Regions from separate parts of the Clostridium sp. 10cd* genome, predicted to be linked through region 2. Evidence: riboswitches for the same ligand, from Rfam matches in the RefSeq annotation. Region 2 holds a riboswitch; each other region holds the start of a gene.
The links. Region 2 has a riboswitch for thiamine pyrophosphate ahead of thiW (energy coupling factor transporter S component ThiW). Riboswitches for the same ligand answer to the same signal wherever they lie in the genome.

Region 1 (3,211 bases), 770 kb from region 2:
AATACCTTTTGTCAGAGTAATTGATATTGTCTTGATTCTTCAAAAGCACCCAGCGATATTTTCTAAGCAAGATAACTTCTTGTGATTCCTGAATCGTTTTATTGTCTCTATTGGTGTCATGATTTTGTTTTTCAAGCCTTTTAAGATCTCTATCTTTATATGCTTTCATTACTGAATTGATATAAGTATTAATCAATCCTAATAAATATTTAACAACATGAAAACTATCTAAAATCGACACAGCATTTGGAAAGAAATGCTTGGGTAATTCAAGATAAGGCTTATATGCATCAGAAATAATATAACGAACATGTTTTCTTTCTTCGTATGGAATGGAGAAGAAGTAGTTTTCAATGGTATGATGCCATCGGTTATGCAAGATGTCAACAATCTCTCCAGAAGTAAAGTCCATAAGAATCAAGGCATATTTCTCTTTTTCAGAAATATCAATATGTACTTCATCAACGGAAAGAAACTCAGGAAGAGTTAAACGTGGCAAATCCACGTAAGCAGTGAAAAGATCGTGAACTTGAGTATCAGATAAATTGAATTGTCTGGCAATAGATGCGGTAGAACGATCAAGGTCTTTCATAGCCTCTAAAACTAGTAGAGGAGTAATATCAGAGGATTGTTTATAACGCTGAAAGAATGGGAAATCTTCATTAACATATGTGGAACAGTTAGTGCATTTCCACTTTCTTTGGCTCACGATAAAGATGATGCAAGTTCCGTCTTGTAAGACAGGGTGTTTGATTTTGCGCTTATAAATACCTTTTGAGTGCATTCTGCAAGAACAATTAGGGCAATAAGACGGGATAGATGGTCGAGAGATATATACATACTTGGTATCAGCGATGATTTCAACATCGTTGATGATAATAGAACCATCATCGGGAATGTTTAATAATTTAAATAGATAAGAATGATCCATGATTACCTCCTTCACAGAAGCATAACCAATAGAACATTATAGAAAAAGAAACAGATGAATGCCACCTGTTTCTTTTGGGATTTATCCCCCTAAAGTGTCCCTCAAAGTTCAGACCCCTAAATTGACCCCTAAAGTTTAGCCCCCCAAATATTTTGGATACCCATCTTTTTTGTAGTATAATACAGGTAACGACAGAAGGGAGTGGGCAGTATGAACAGAAAAATGCTGGCACCTATCATAATTGGCATTTTGATTGCATTTTATATGATGATTTGGATCAGCTCCCTGTTTTTTCTGGATGCACCGGAGTTTCTCGTGATCCTGTTTGGCATCCCCATGCTGGCACTGCTTTTTCTGTGGATACATGTTGTCAAGGAACGGCTTGACGAGATAAGGAGCGGAGAAGAAGATGATCTTAGTAAATACTGATTACATTACCGGGAAAACGCTGAATATGCTGGGACTAGTAAAGGGAAGTACGATTCAGACAAAGAATATCGGTAAGGATATTTCTCAGGGCTTTAAGACACTGGTTGGCGGTGAGCTGAAGGCATACAATGAAATGATGAATGAGGCACGTGCACTGGCAACGAAGCGAATGGTGGAGGAGGCAGAGGCTCTCGGTGCTGACGCTATTGTCAACATCCGTTATGCATCCAGTGCCATCATGGGTGGTGCCTCAGAGGTTATAGCCTATGGTACAGCGGTAACCTTCCTGTAAAAGCAGCTTGTCTGCTTTTTTCTTTTCTTTTTTACACGGAGCGTGTATAATGATAGTGTCATGACAGGGGTGCCGTAAGGCTGAGACAGTCCCTTATGACCTGATCTAGTTAATGCTAGCGTAGGGAGTCATATCTATCTTGAGTATTAGATTGGTTCACTTACGCCTCATGGAGGTGTTTTTTTATTGGAAAGGAGAGCTATGGATGAAGCGTTTAAAAAGAATCGGTATGCCGCTGCTCACGCTGCTTCTGGTACTGGCAGTATGGGAAGGCTGTGTTCATGTATTTGATATTGATTTGTATATTCTGCCGGCGCCCTCAAACATCCTACAGGCGCTGTTTGCGAATCGCGATATACTGTGGCTGCATTCAATGGTAACGCTGCAGGAAGCTGTCATTGGTCTACTGATCGCTACACTGCTCGCAATCGTAATTGCGATTGGCATGGATCTTTCCCTGCTGTTTAAACACAGCATATTTCCCCATCTGGTTGTTACGCAGACCGTACCGGTCATGGTGCTGGGACCGCTGTTTTCCATTTGGCTGGGATTCGGCATGGCACCGAAGATTCTAATGGTCATCTTCATGTGCTTCTTTCCGGTCGCAATCGCCTTCTGTGACGCGCTGGGTAAAGTAGACGAGCATCAGATCAGTCTGCTGAAAAGCTTCGGAGCAAAAAAATGGCAGATATATGCATATGTGAAGATACCGGCGGCCTCCACTGCACTTTTTTCCGGATTGAAGGTAGCAGCTACCTACTGTATCGGTGGTGCTATCGTCGGAGAGTGGCTGAGTGCATCCGCAGGACTTGGATACTATATGATCCGTGTAAAAAACGGCTATATGCTGGATAAGGTGTTTGCCTGCGTAGTGGTTATTATCGCGCTGAGTCTGCTGCTGCATGGGGCGGTGGTATTGCTGGAGGCGGTGTTGTTTCCATATGCGAGAAAGAAAAGAGGGAAAGCGAAATGAAGAAATTAGGCTGTATGCTGATGGCTGTGCTGATGGCTGTCGCAGTGAGTGGATGTTCTGATAAAAAGGAAGCATCTGAAAACAAGGAAACAGAAAAAAAGGTAACACTGATTCTGGATTATCTTCCAAACACCAATCATACCGGTTTCTATGTGGCGAAGGAAAAAGGCTTTTTCAAGGAAGAAGGCTTGGATGTGGATATCATTGAGCCGGGAGACGATTCGACAAGTGCAACACTGGTTGCCGCAAACAAGGGAGAATTCGGTGTCAGCTATCAGGAGGACGTCACGTATGCGAGAACGGCGGAGGAACCATTGCCGATTCGTGCAATTGCGACCATCATCCAGCATAATACAAGCGGTTTTGTATCATTGAAAAAGGAAAATATCAAGTCACCGAAGGATTTCGAGGGAAAGGTTTATGCCGGATGGCAGGCACCGAGTGAGGAAGCAGTGGTAAAGGCGGTAATGACAGCCGCAAAGGCAGATTTCTCCAAGCTGACGATGGTGGGGGCAGATGGCAGCGGCTTTGCTTCCCTTGGCAAGAGTGTGGATATCCAGTGGGAATTTGAAGGCTGGGCAGTCAC
Region 2 (3,211 bases):
TCTCTCCTAATCCTTGCTTTCGCAAAATCCAGCGTATTTATTTCATATAAAGAATCAAACAGTGATGCATGAAAGCTGCCCGGTCCCTCTGTGATTGAAACACTTTTCTCCGCAGCCAGCTCAAAGGTTATACATGCTGCCAATGCTGCATCAAGCGCAGTCTCTGTAACGGATAAAAATGCTGCTGCAATCACATTCAGCATACAGCCTGTTCCTGTACAAAGCGTCATCATGGAATCCCCGTTCTCTACAAAATATATCTGCTTTCCATCCGTTAGAATGTCCACCTCTCCACTGCACAAGACAGTAGTACCATATTTGCGTGCAAGCTCGGCCAGCCATTCAGCACTCTTTGCAGGAGCTTCCCGATCATCATCACCCACATCAATCCCCAGAGCATGACTGTCACGGCCACTAACTGCCTTCAGCTCGGAAAGATTACCTTTTATGATGGAGAATTTTCCTTCATGCAACAGCTTCTCTGCAAACGCTTCACGCAGGTCACTGCAGCCAGCACCAACCATGTCAACAATTACCGGAATACCGTTCTCATTTGCACAATGAAGACTTTTCTTCATAGCAATCGCACGACTGTCATCAAAGTTACCAAGATTCAGTGCCAGTGCCTTACTGCATGCGGTTATCTGTTCACATTCCATCGGATGCTGTGCCATAATCGGCTTCGCTCCCAGTGCCAGTACAGCATTTGCACAATCGTTCATACTGATTGGATTGGTGATGCAGTGAATCAGATTATGACTGTGCTGCAGCTGTTTTCTCAGACTCCAGAGTTTCTCGTACATTCTGTTCTCCTCCCAGCTTTCTCTGCATCTTAAGCAGCATACCGCTGTGCTGCATGGATGTCAGAAATACGAATGCAATACTACCGCCGATAACTGTTCCCATAAAGAAGCTAGGAACGTAGAACATCCAGGTCAGACCGTTTCTTCCCCATAGCAACGCCATGACCGGAAAGGAAACAATCGCCCCGATGATTCCTGTTCCGATAATCTCCCCCAGCACAGCTGCCCATATGTTTCCCTTGCTGATTTTATAAAAGATACCTGACAATGCTGCACCAAATACAGCTCCTGTTAATGCTAGCGGCGGAATCCCCATGACTGCCATACGAATTACCCCGATCAGTACCGCACACAGAAACGAATACCAGGGTCCCATCAACACTGCCACTGTAATATTGATAAAGTGTGCCATCGGGCACATTCCCTCCACACGCAGAATTGGCGATATGACAACTCCAACGGCTACCATCATTGCCAGAAATACATGGCGGAAAACACGATTCTCATTTTTCATTTCTACTTACCTCCTGTTTGCTTTCCTTAGGGATAAGAACAGGAAGCACAAAGAAAACAGCTTTCCCGGTTGATATCCCAAGATCGGTCGAAGCCATACAGCTTCCTCTCAGCCTGTCTGGCAGGCTCCCTCGCTGAAGTTCTTTGTACGGTTGGAGCTCCCCTTCCGTATGCAGCAATAAAAAAGAGATACAGCAAACGCAGGCCATATCTCAATATGCAGTCACTCATATTGTACACAGTTCCCTACGTCGGCATTATCCGAATCAGGTTATGGGTCGAAGCGAGCGCTTCCTCTCAGCCGTTTCCAGCTCCCCTTTTTTATCACGATAAAATGTTACCACGGTTCAAAGGGAATTGCAATGCTGTATTTTCTGAAAGCTAAAGAACTCATAGAGTTTTCATTTTAACAGCATAAAATGACCGTTTCCACCCTGTAGAATACCGCTTGTCCCAGAAAGCTTGTTTTTTTCATAATATTCTTTATGATTAAGTACAGAGGTCAGTCCATCCGCAGCTGTTCCGCTGTCAAATGCTTTCTAACCTCTGTGATGAAAAGAAAGGAGGACAGTATGATGCAAAAGGAAGAATTCGAGAACTATAAGCATATGATTGTATCTGAGCAGCCTATTTTTCATGCCTACATCGATATGCGTTCAAATGTTCAATATCATATAAACGTATATGTTTCCCCCTGGTATAAAGCATACAATTATATTTTCTGGATTCAGAACACAACAAAGGATAAAAGCAGAGCCTTTCGTACGGAGCATGTTACACTCGCTACATTCCTTGCGAATTATGTGTCCAATGATAAAAACACACACGAGCATCTGATTCGCGAGTATCTATCAGAATGGATAAAAACCGGTGTTCTTAATGCTGAGGAAACTATCTTTTGAATGCATTTACAGTCTGCCTGTCTGTAAAAACAAACAGGCTTTTCTTGACTGTGCAGTGTATTGCGGTTATAATACACTTGAAGAGAGGTGAATGTGCATGAACTTACAGGATATACAGTTTAACAAGAAAGAACCGATGTATCCACAGCTCAGTCGCTATATCAAAAAGCTAATCCTTGCGGATGAGCTGAAGCATTATGAAGAACTGCCAAGCCGCCGTGAGCTTGCACTTCAGCTCTCCATCAATCCTAACACGGTACAAAAAGCCTATAAACAGCTGGAAGATGAAGGTATTATAAAGACGATAAGCAATGTGAAAAGTGTAGTTATCGTCAATGAGAAAATTCTGGAAAAGCTGCGCAGTGAAATGATAGAGGAAACGATGAAGGAATTTGTAAAGGAGTGTCAGACAAGCGGCCTGGATTTTCAGCAGACGATTGTCTGGCTTACAAAGCTATGGAACACGTAATTTTTATTTCCATCAAGTGTATTGCGTGCGCAATACAGAAAGGAGACTGCGATGAAAGAGATTCGCTTATTTATTGAAAATACCTCTGCGCCTTATGTGAATAAGATCATATTCCTGTACGTGGATATCTTCCTCGTTCAGGTCGCGCTATGCTTTATCGGAATTACTGAGGATATCAACTCTATTATGCTTCTGGCATTCTATCCAAGCTTTCTGCTCCTGTTTCTGATACACAGGAAGCGCTATAAAACCTTTATGAGTGAAGGAGGCTTAACCCGGGTTCGTCTTCTGCCAATCCGGAAATCCACTTTTCTTTACAGTGAACTGCTGTTTCAATTCATGACCTATCTTGGTTTGCTTTGCACGCATTTTCTGACATGGACTGCTCTTTACTTCCTTATGGCAGATAAACAGCCGTTCCTAAGCAACACCTTTCTGTTTTTTCAGCTTTCTCAGGCAACCGCAACTACCTATATGCCCTTTACTGCAGCTGTCATTCTTCTTGATTTATTAAAGCTGATCAC
Region 3 (3,211 bases), 1.1 Mb from region 2:
ATGCGCAGAACGATACGGTGCGCAGTCCGTTTTATGCGGCTGCCCTAAAGACAAAAATGAGAAATCTGAAGGCACAGGATCGCAGGCTGGAGAAGGAGGGCTATGCGCATGTGGACAGCGTGGAGGAGGCGATCGATGTTTTCTTCCAGTGTGAAGGCTTTCCGAAAAGCCGACGTATCCTTGAGTTTCATTTGGAGGAATTGAAAACAGACGTAAGTACGCTTCTGCAGGATATTCACATAACACTTTATGGTAGACAGAAGACGGTGATAGCCGGTGAAAACGGATGTGGAAAAAGTCTGTTGATGAAGGAAATTCATAAAGTATTGAAATCTCATACGGATATTCGTCTCGGCTATATGCCGCAGAATTATGCAGAAGCATTTTCAGCAAAGGACACACCGGTGACATTTTTGCTGGAAGCCTGTGACAGGGACGATATAACAAGAGCGCGGGAATTGCTCGGACGGATGAAGTTCACCAGAGAGGAGATGGAGCATTCCGTATATCAGCTGAGTGAAGGGCAAAAGGCGAAGCTGTATCTGCTGCGGTTCATTAAGCAGGGCTGCAATGTCCTTCTGCTGGATGAGCCGACACGGAATCTGTCTCCGCTGACAAGTCCTGTCATACGCCGTATTCTGAAGGACTTTCCAGGCTGTATTCTGGCTGTATCCCATGACCGGCTGTTTATACAGGAGGTGTTTGATTCTGTTTTGTATGTTGCACAGGGGGAGCTGCAGGTGCTGGAAACCGAACAATTTATGGAAGCACTGGGCTAACACGGATTATACAGGCTGTTCATGGTATGGCAATGCAAACGGGGAATGCCTCCCGCTGCGTCGATCTGTTGTTTTCTGGAAAATGATCGCATACACAAAGCAAAGCCATTGCAGAATTAGCATTGACAGCCCCGTCATTTTGTGGTGTAATATTTTCGTACAAAAAATGGGGTGCCTACGTATGGCTGAGATCGGAGATCATCCGGGACCCAAGGAACCTGATACGGGTAATGCCGGCGTAGGGATTTTATAGGGAAGCACAGCAGGACGGAAGCTTATGCTGTTATCATCCGGAAAAAATCATAGAAGCTGACACCGTAGCGGGCGTACAGCTTTTTTTACATATAGGAGGATAACACAATGTACACTACACAAATGGATGCTGCCAGACAGCATATCATCACTGAGGAAATGAAGGCTGTCGCTGCCTATGAACAGATGGAGGAGGCAGAGGTTTGCCGGTTGGTCGCTGCCGGACAGGTGGTGATCCCGGCAAACAGACATCATACATGCCGGAAATCCTATGGAATCGGAAGCATGCTGAAGACAAAAATCAATGTGAATCTGGGGACGAGCAGAGATTGTCTTGATTTGGACATGGAGATGGAAAAGGTACGGCATGCCGTGCAAATGGGAGCTGAGGCCATTATGGATTTAAGCTCCTTTGGCGATACGCAGACATTCCGTAGAAAGCTGGTTGCGGAATGCCCGGCAATTCTTGGTACCGTGCCGATATATGATGCCCTGGTATATTACCATAAGGCATTGAGGGATATCACTGCACAGGAATGGCTGGATGTCTTTCGTATGCATGCAGAGGACGGTGTTGATTTTATGACAATTCACTGTGGAATCAACAGGCAGACTGCACAGCGCTTCAAACAACAGAAGCGAATTACGAACATCGTATCCCGCGGTGGCTCCATCATGTTTGCCTGGATGGAAATCACCGGGAATGAAAATCCGTTTTATGAGTATTTTGATGAAGTTTTAAGGATATGCAGAGAGCACGATGTCACGCTTTCGCTCGGAGATGCCTGCCGCCCTGGCTGCTTGGAGGATGCCGGGGATATTGCACAGATGGAGGAGCTTGTTACGCTGGGAGAACTGACGCAGCGTGCATGGGCACAGGATGTGCAGGTCATTATCGAGGGACCGGGACATATGCCGCTTCATCAGATTCAGGCGAATATGGAGCTGCAGAAAACAATCTGCAAGGGGGCACCGTTTTATGTGCTCGGTCCAATTGTTACCGATGTCGCACCGGGCTATGATCATATCACTGCGGCGATCGGCGGTGCAATGGCGGCAGCCTACGGAGCCAGCTTTTTATGCTATGTGACACCGGCAGAGCACTTGTCTCTTCCTGATGTCGATGATGTTAAGGAAGGAATCATTGCAAGTAAAATTGCTGCACACGCGGCGGATATCGCCAAGGGAGTAAAGGGAGCTATGGATTGGGACCATCAAATGGCTGTAGCACGCGGTAATCTGGATTGGGAACGTATGTTCGCTTTAGCAATGGATCCGGATAAGGCCAGAGCATACCGTGCCCAGTCTGCACCGGAGCGTGAGGATACCTGCACCATGTGCGGGAAAATGTGTGCTATCCGCAATATGAACAAGCTTCTGCGCGGTGAAATCGTTGATATCATGGAAGAGGACTAGCAGTTTTACGCAGGAGCTGCTGCGGCTTTCCGGCAGGTTGATATCTTGTACGCATGTTCGTGAAATTATGTCAGTGTAAAAAATCATGAACAAGCGGCGAAGGAAAAGCAGGAACAAACGCCGAAAGGTAATGAAAGAAAGCGGTTTAGAAAACTTACTGTAACATACAATAGCTTTACCGATATACAGGGGAAGCTATCATACGCAAGATATAAAATACACAGAAGTAACAGGAACAGCATAAACATTACAGGATAACAAGAAGTAACAGGAAAAGCATTGACAGGCCCCTTGAATACTATATAATGAAGATGATAGGGATGTGGTCATATGTCTGAATTTATTGTCAGTAAGCGGATGAAAGATGTGGTTGAGTTTGATAAAACCAACAAAAAGCTGAGATTCCTGCTAGATGAGGGAGATCAGGTATACTATTACAAGGACTTGGAGACGATCGGTATATCCTGCGAGTATCATCATAATCTGAAAAAAGCCCTTGCGCATAATCTGGTGTTTCCCACCTATGCGGAAGGGAGGCAGTTTGTGCGCGTAGGTATTCGTATGAAGGTGCGGATGGGACAGTCTGTTTTTGTACATGTATCTGAGGACATCGTGGATAAAGGTACCCTGCAGTATCATGAGGACATGCGTACAGCTCGGGAAATTGTAAGTTTACTGAAGAAGTGCCGTGCAAAGGCGTAGCATAGAAAGCATAAACAGGCCGGTAACCGAAAGGCAGTGATTCATGCTCAAATGCGGGTATA
Region 4 (3,211 bases), 880 kb from region 2:
AATCAGTCCAGGGACAATGAGATCGGGAAGGTCAAAATCCTGCAGCATATTTTCAGAAATTAAAGCACGATCCTCCTGCATGTTCACAAGGTAAATATAATCATCCGTACTATTGACTATGGTATCATACAACATCCATGGATCCAGCTGAAACTCAGCCAGAATCTCCTTACCGCTTTTCATACAACAACCCCGTTTCTGATTTCAGGCTTCTTTAAAATGGCAGAATGCAGCATCAAAATCCCTGTATTTTTGAGAAGCTCTTTCTTCCTATATCATACCACATCTGCATGAAAAAAATTGCATCATTTTCCTAAATGAATGGTTTTTTAGACTGTATGGAAACTTCATCAAAAAAATATATCACACCAGCATCACACATATTGAAATAACAAATGCTTTTATGTCCATCTTTTCAAGGGCACCTTCTATAACGGCTGCTTCTGTTTGATATTCCAACAGTGATTCAATGGTCCACTGCCCTGTCCCAGATCAAGACCATCGCGTAATGCACCGCTGATAAAAGCCTTGGCTCTTTCCACTGCACTGATCATATCATATCCCAGTGCCAGATTGCCGGCAATGGCGCTGGACAGCGTACAGCCGGTTCCATGGGTGTTTGGATTATCGATTTTTTCACTGGAGAGCCAGTGAGCCTCATCCTTATGTACCAGCAAATCATCGGCACGGTTCATGGAATGCCCGCCCTTTATCAGAATGTATCCGTCATAGTCCTGCGCAATCATGGCAGCAGCCTTCCTCATATGCTGATGATTGCATATCCGTATACCGCTTAAAGCCTCAGCCTCCGGAAGATTCGGTGTTATGATATCGGCAAGAGGAAGCAGCTTTGTTTGCAACAGCTCCAGCGCTGTATCCTCCAGCAGACGGGAGCCGCTGGTGCTGACCATAACCGGATCAACGACAATGCGCTCCACTGCATACTGCTTCAGCTTTTCCACAATGACGGCAATCAGCTCCGGTTGGGAAACCATGCCGATTTTTACCGCATCCGGACGGATATCCGTAAAGACACAGTCAAATTGTTCCTTTAAAAACTTCGGTGTTACATTCATGATCGAAGTCACACCGGTTGTATTCTGTGCAACCAGGGCTGTCAGGATACTCATACCGTATACCTCATGTGCCATAAAGGTTTTTAAATCAGCCTGTGCACCGGCTCCCCCTGTAGGGTCAGTGCCGGCAATTGTTACAACAGTTTTCATGTTCATTCTCCTTTCAAATCATCCAGCGACAGGAAGGCTGCATCGGCCTGCATGCAGATTTCTTTCCAGTGCGCTTTACTGGCTGCATCATATACCGCTGTCACGTGAAAGCCATGCGTCTTCAATGTCTGAACGGCATGCAGTGCATCCTCTACAAACATCGTTTCTGCCTTATCCGTATGCAGCATGGCAGGCATAAGCTCAAACAGACGTCCGTCCTGCTTATCATAGGGGAGCTCCTCACAGCTTGCGACAAAGTCCATATATTCCAGCAGACCGTTTCGTTTCAGGACCTCTTCCGCGCAAACCCGTTCACATGCCGTCAAAACGCCTATACGCATCCCCTGGGTATGCAGTCTTTCCAGACAGGCCCTGGCCCCCTTTTTGGCAGCAACCTCCTGCCTGTAGCGTCGTCGTACGATTGCATAAACCTCTGTACGCACCTGTGCCAGGGAATCCTGTATCACATACTTCTCCTTCAGATACCGGATAGCATCTGTCATCGTCATCAGCTGCAGCTCTTTACTGAGATTTTCCTCTGCTTTGATACCCTTTGTCTGAAGATAGACCGCTGCCAGATCCTCCCAAACCCACATGGAGTCCACCAGCGTGCCATCCAGATCAAATATGTACCCCTTCATATGCTGCGCCTCCTTTTATAATGAAAAAAGGGCTATGCCATGTATGCATAACCCACGTTATATCTGCAGTCCCTACGTTGGCATTATCCAAATCAGGTAATCGGTCGAAGTTCACAACTTCCTCTCAGCCTGTCTACAAGCTCCCTTATTTCCACGCTCATCATACCATTTCCATATATTTTCGTCAACAGGCATCCGCGTTTGAAGACAAGGTTTTTTCTAAACGCAGGCTGACAGATGAGGATTCTGCAAGGCCGGTAAGAAGGGAAGCAGACACACCCGATGCCATCGGATGGTATCCAGCTGCACATTTGTCCCTTCCATCTTTTTATCGGGAACAGTTACGTTTCTTCTTCAGCTGTGATACAATACATTACAGAGGTGATAACATGGATTTAGAAGCATTTTTTCATGAGTATAAAGAAAAAAAGAACGCCTATCAGATGGCACTGAGCACAATGTATTATGACCAGGCCACGATTGCTCCGAAGAACGGCATTCCCTACCGCAACCGCATGACGGCGATCCTGTCGGGAGAAGCCTTCGATCAAATGGCGGACAAGAAAAGTATCCAAAGGATCGAAGAGCTGGCAAGGCAGGAGAATGTAAGTGCAGAGCGTAAGAAAGAGCTGCAGCTGCTGTTGCGCGAGCTGAATGAGCTGCGTGTACTGCCAAGAGAGGTGTACGTGGAGTATCGCAGAACCATCGCAGACAGTGAGGCCGCATGGCATGAGGCAAAGGAACAGGATGATTATCAGCTGTTTAAGCCGCATCTGATCAGCGTCATAGAAAAGCAGAAGGAGATTCTGTCCTATGTCACAGATAAGAAAAGCGATTATGATTTTATGCTGGACAGCTATCAGATCAACACCGATATTGCATATTATGACCGCTTCTTCGATGCCATTCGAAAGGAACTGCTTCCGTTTCTGCAAAAGCTCCTGAAGGAGGGAACACCGATTGACGATTCCCTGCTGTTTACAGCCTTTGATATCAAGGAACAGGAGGCCTTTATGCAGGAGCTCATGGACTATATGAAGGTTAATGACAGGGAATGCTATATGACAACAACGGAGCATCCGTTCACGGACTTCTTCTCAGCGCATGAGGCACGCATTACCACGCATTATCATGAACACAATGTGATGTCTGCGATTTTCTCAACCATTCACGAATACGGGCATGCACAATACGGCCTGCAGGTAAAGGAAGCATATGAGGGAACCTCCCTGTTCAGCGGAATTGGTACAGCCATGCATGAATCACAGTCACGTTTTATGGAAAATCACATCGGAAGAAACCGTGCATTCTGGGAAGTGAATTATCCAAAGCTCCAACAGCATT

Region 1: linked by a shared signal. The riboswitch ahead of ACG3M1_RS04240 (ABC transporter permease) and the one ahead of thiW (energy coupling factor transporter S component ThiW) in region 2 are both predicted to bind thiamine pyrophosphate.
Region 3: linked by a shared signal. The riboswitch ahead of thiC (phosphomethylpyrimidine synthase ThiC) and the one ahead of thiW (energy coupling factor transporter S component ThiW) in region 2 are both predicted to bind thiamine pyrophosphate.
Region 4: linked by a shared signal. The riboswitch ahead of ACG3M1_RS04785 (HAD family hydrolase) and the one ahead of thiW (energy coupling factor transporter S component ThiW) in region 2 are both predicted to bind thiamine pyrophosphate.

The regions. Positions count from the first base shown of each region.
Region 1 covers NZ_CP172347.1:844,472-847,682, forward strand. The annotation lists gene ACG3M1_RS04225 (ISL3 family transposase) at 1-931, opposite strand, end outside; gene ACG3M1_RS04230 (hypothetical protein) at 1,142-1,360, shown strand; gene ACG3M1_RS04235 (YbjQ family protein) at 1,341-1,652, shown strand; TPP riboswitch at 1,708-1,796, shown strand; gene ACG3M1_RS04240 (ABC transporter permease) at 1,858-2,625, shown strand; gene ACG3M1_RS04245 (ABC transporter substrate-binding protein) at 2,622-3,211, shown strand, end outside.
Region 2 covers NZ_CP172347.1:77,745-80,955, reverse strand. The annotation lists gene thiM (hydroxyethylthiazole kinase) at 1-803, opposite strand, end outside; gene thiW (energy coupling factor transporter S component ThiW) at 754-1,317, opposite strand; TPP riboswitch at 1,543-1,644, opposite strand; gene ACG3M1_RS00355 (hypothetical protein) at 1,889-2,218, shown strand; gene ACG3M1_RS00350 (GntR family transcriptional regulator) at 2,316-2,687, shown strand; gene ACG3M1_RS00345 (hypothetical protein) at 2,739-3,211, shown strand, end outside.
Region 3 covers NZ_CP172347.1:3,577,842-3,581,052, reverse strand. The annotation lists gene ACG3M1_RS17800 (ATP-binding cassette domain-containing protein) at 1-779, shown strand, start outside; TPP riboswitch at 937-1,041, shown strand; gene thiC (phosphomethylpyrimidine synthase ThiC) at 1,140-2,447, shown strand; gene ACG3M1_RS17790 (hypothetical protein) at 2,778-3,149, shown strand.
Region 4 covers NZ_CP172347.1:953,056-956,266, reverse strand. The annotation lists gene ACG3M1_RS04795 (putative bifunctional diguanylate cyclase/phosphodiesterase) at 1-183, opposite strand, end outside; gene thiD (bifunctional hydroxymethylpyrimidine kinase/phosphomethylpyrimidine kinase) at 429-1,226, opposite strand; gene ACG3M1_RS04785 (HAD family hydrolase) at 1,229-1,867, opposite strand; TPP riboswitch at 1,921-2,024, opposite strand; gene ACG3M1_RS04780 (carboxypeptidase M32) at 2,257-3,211, shown strand, end outside.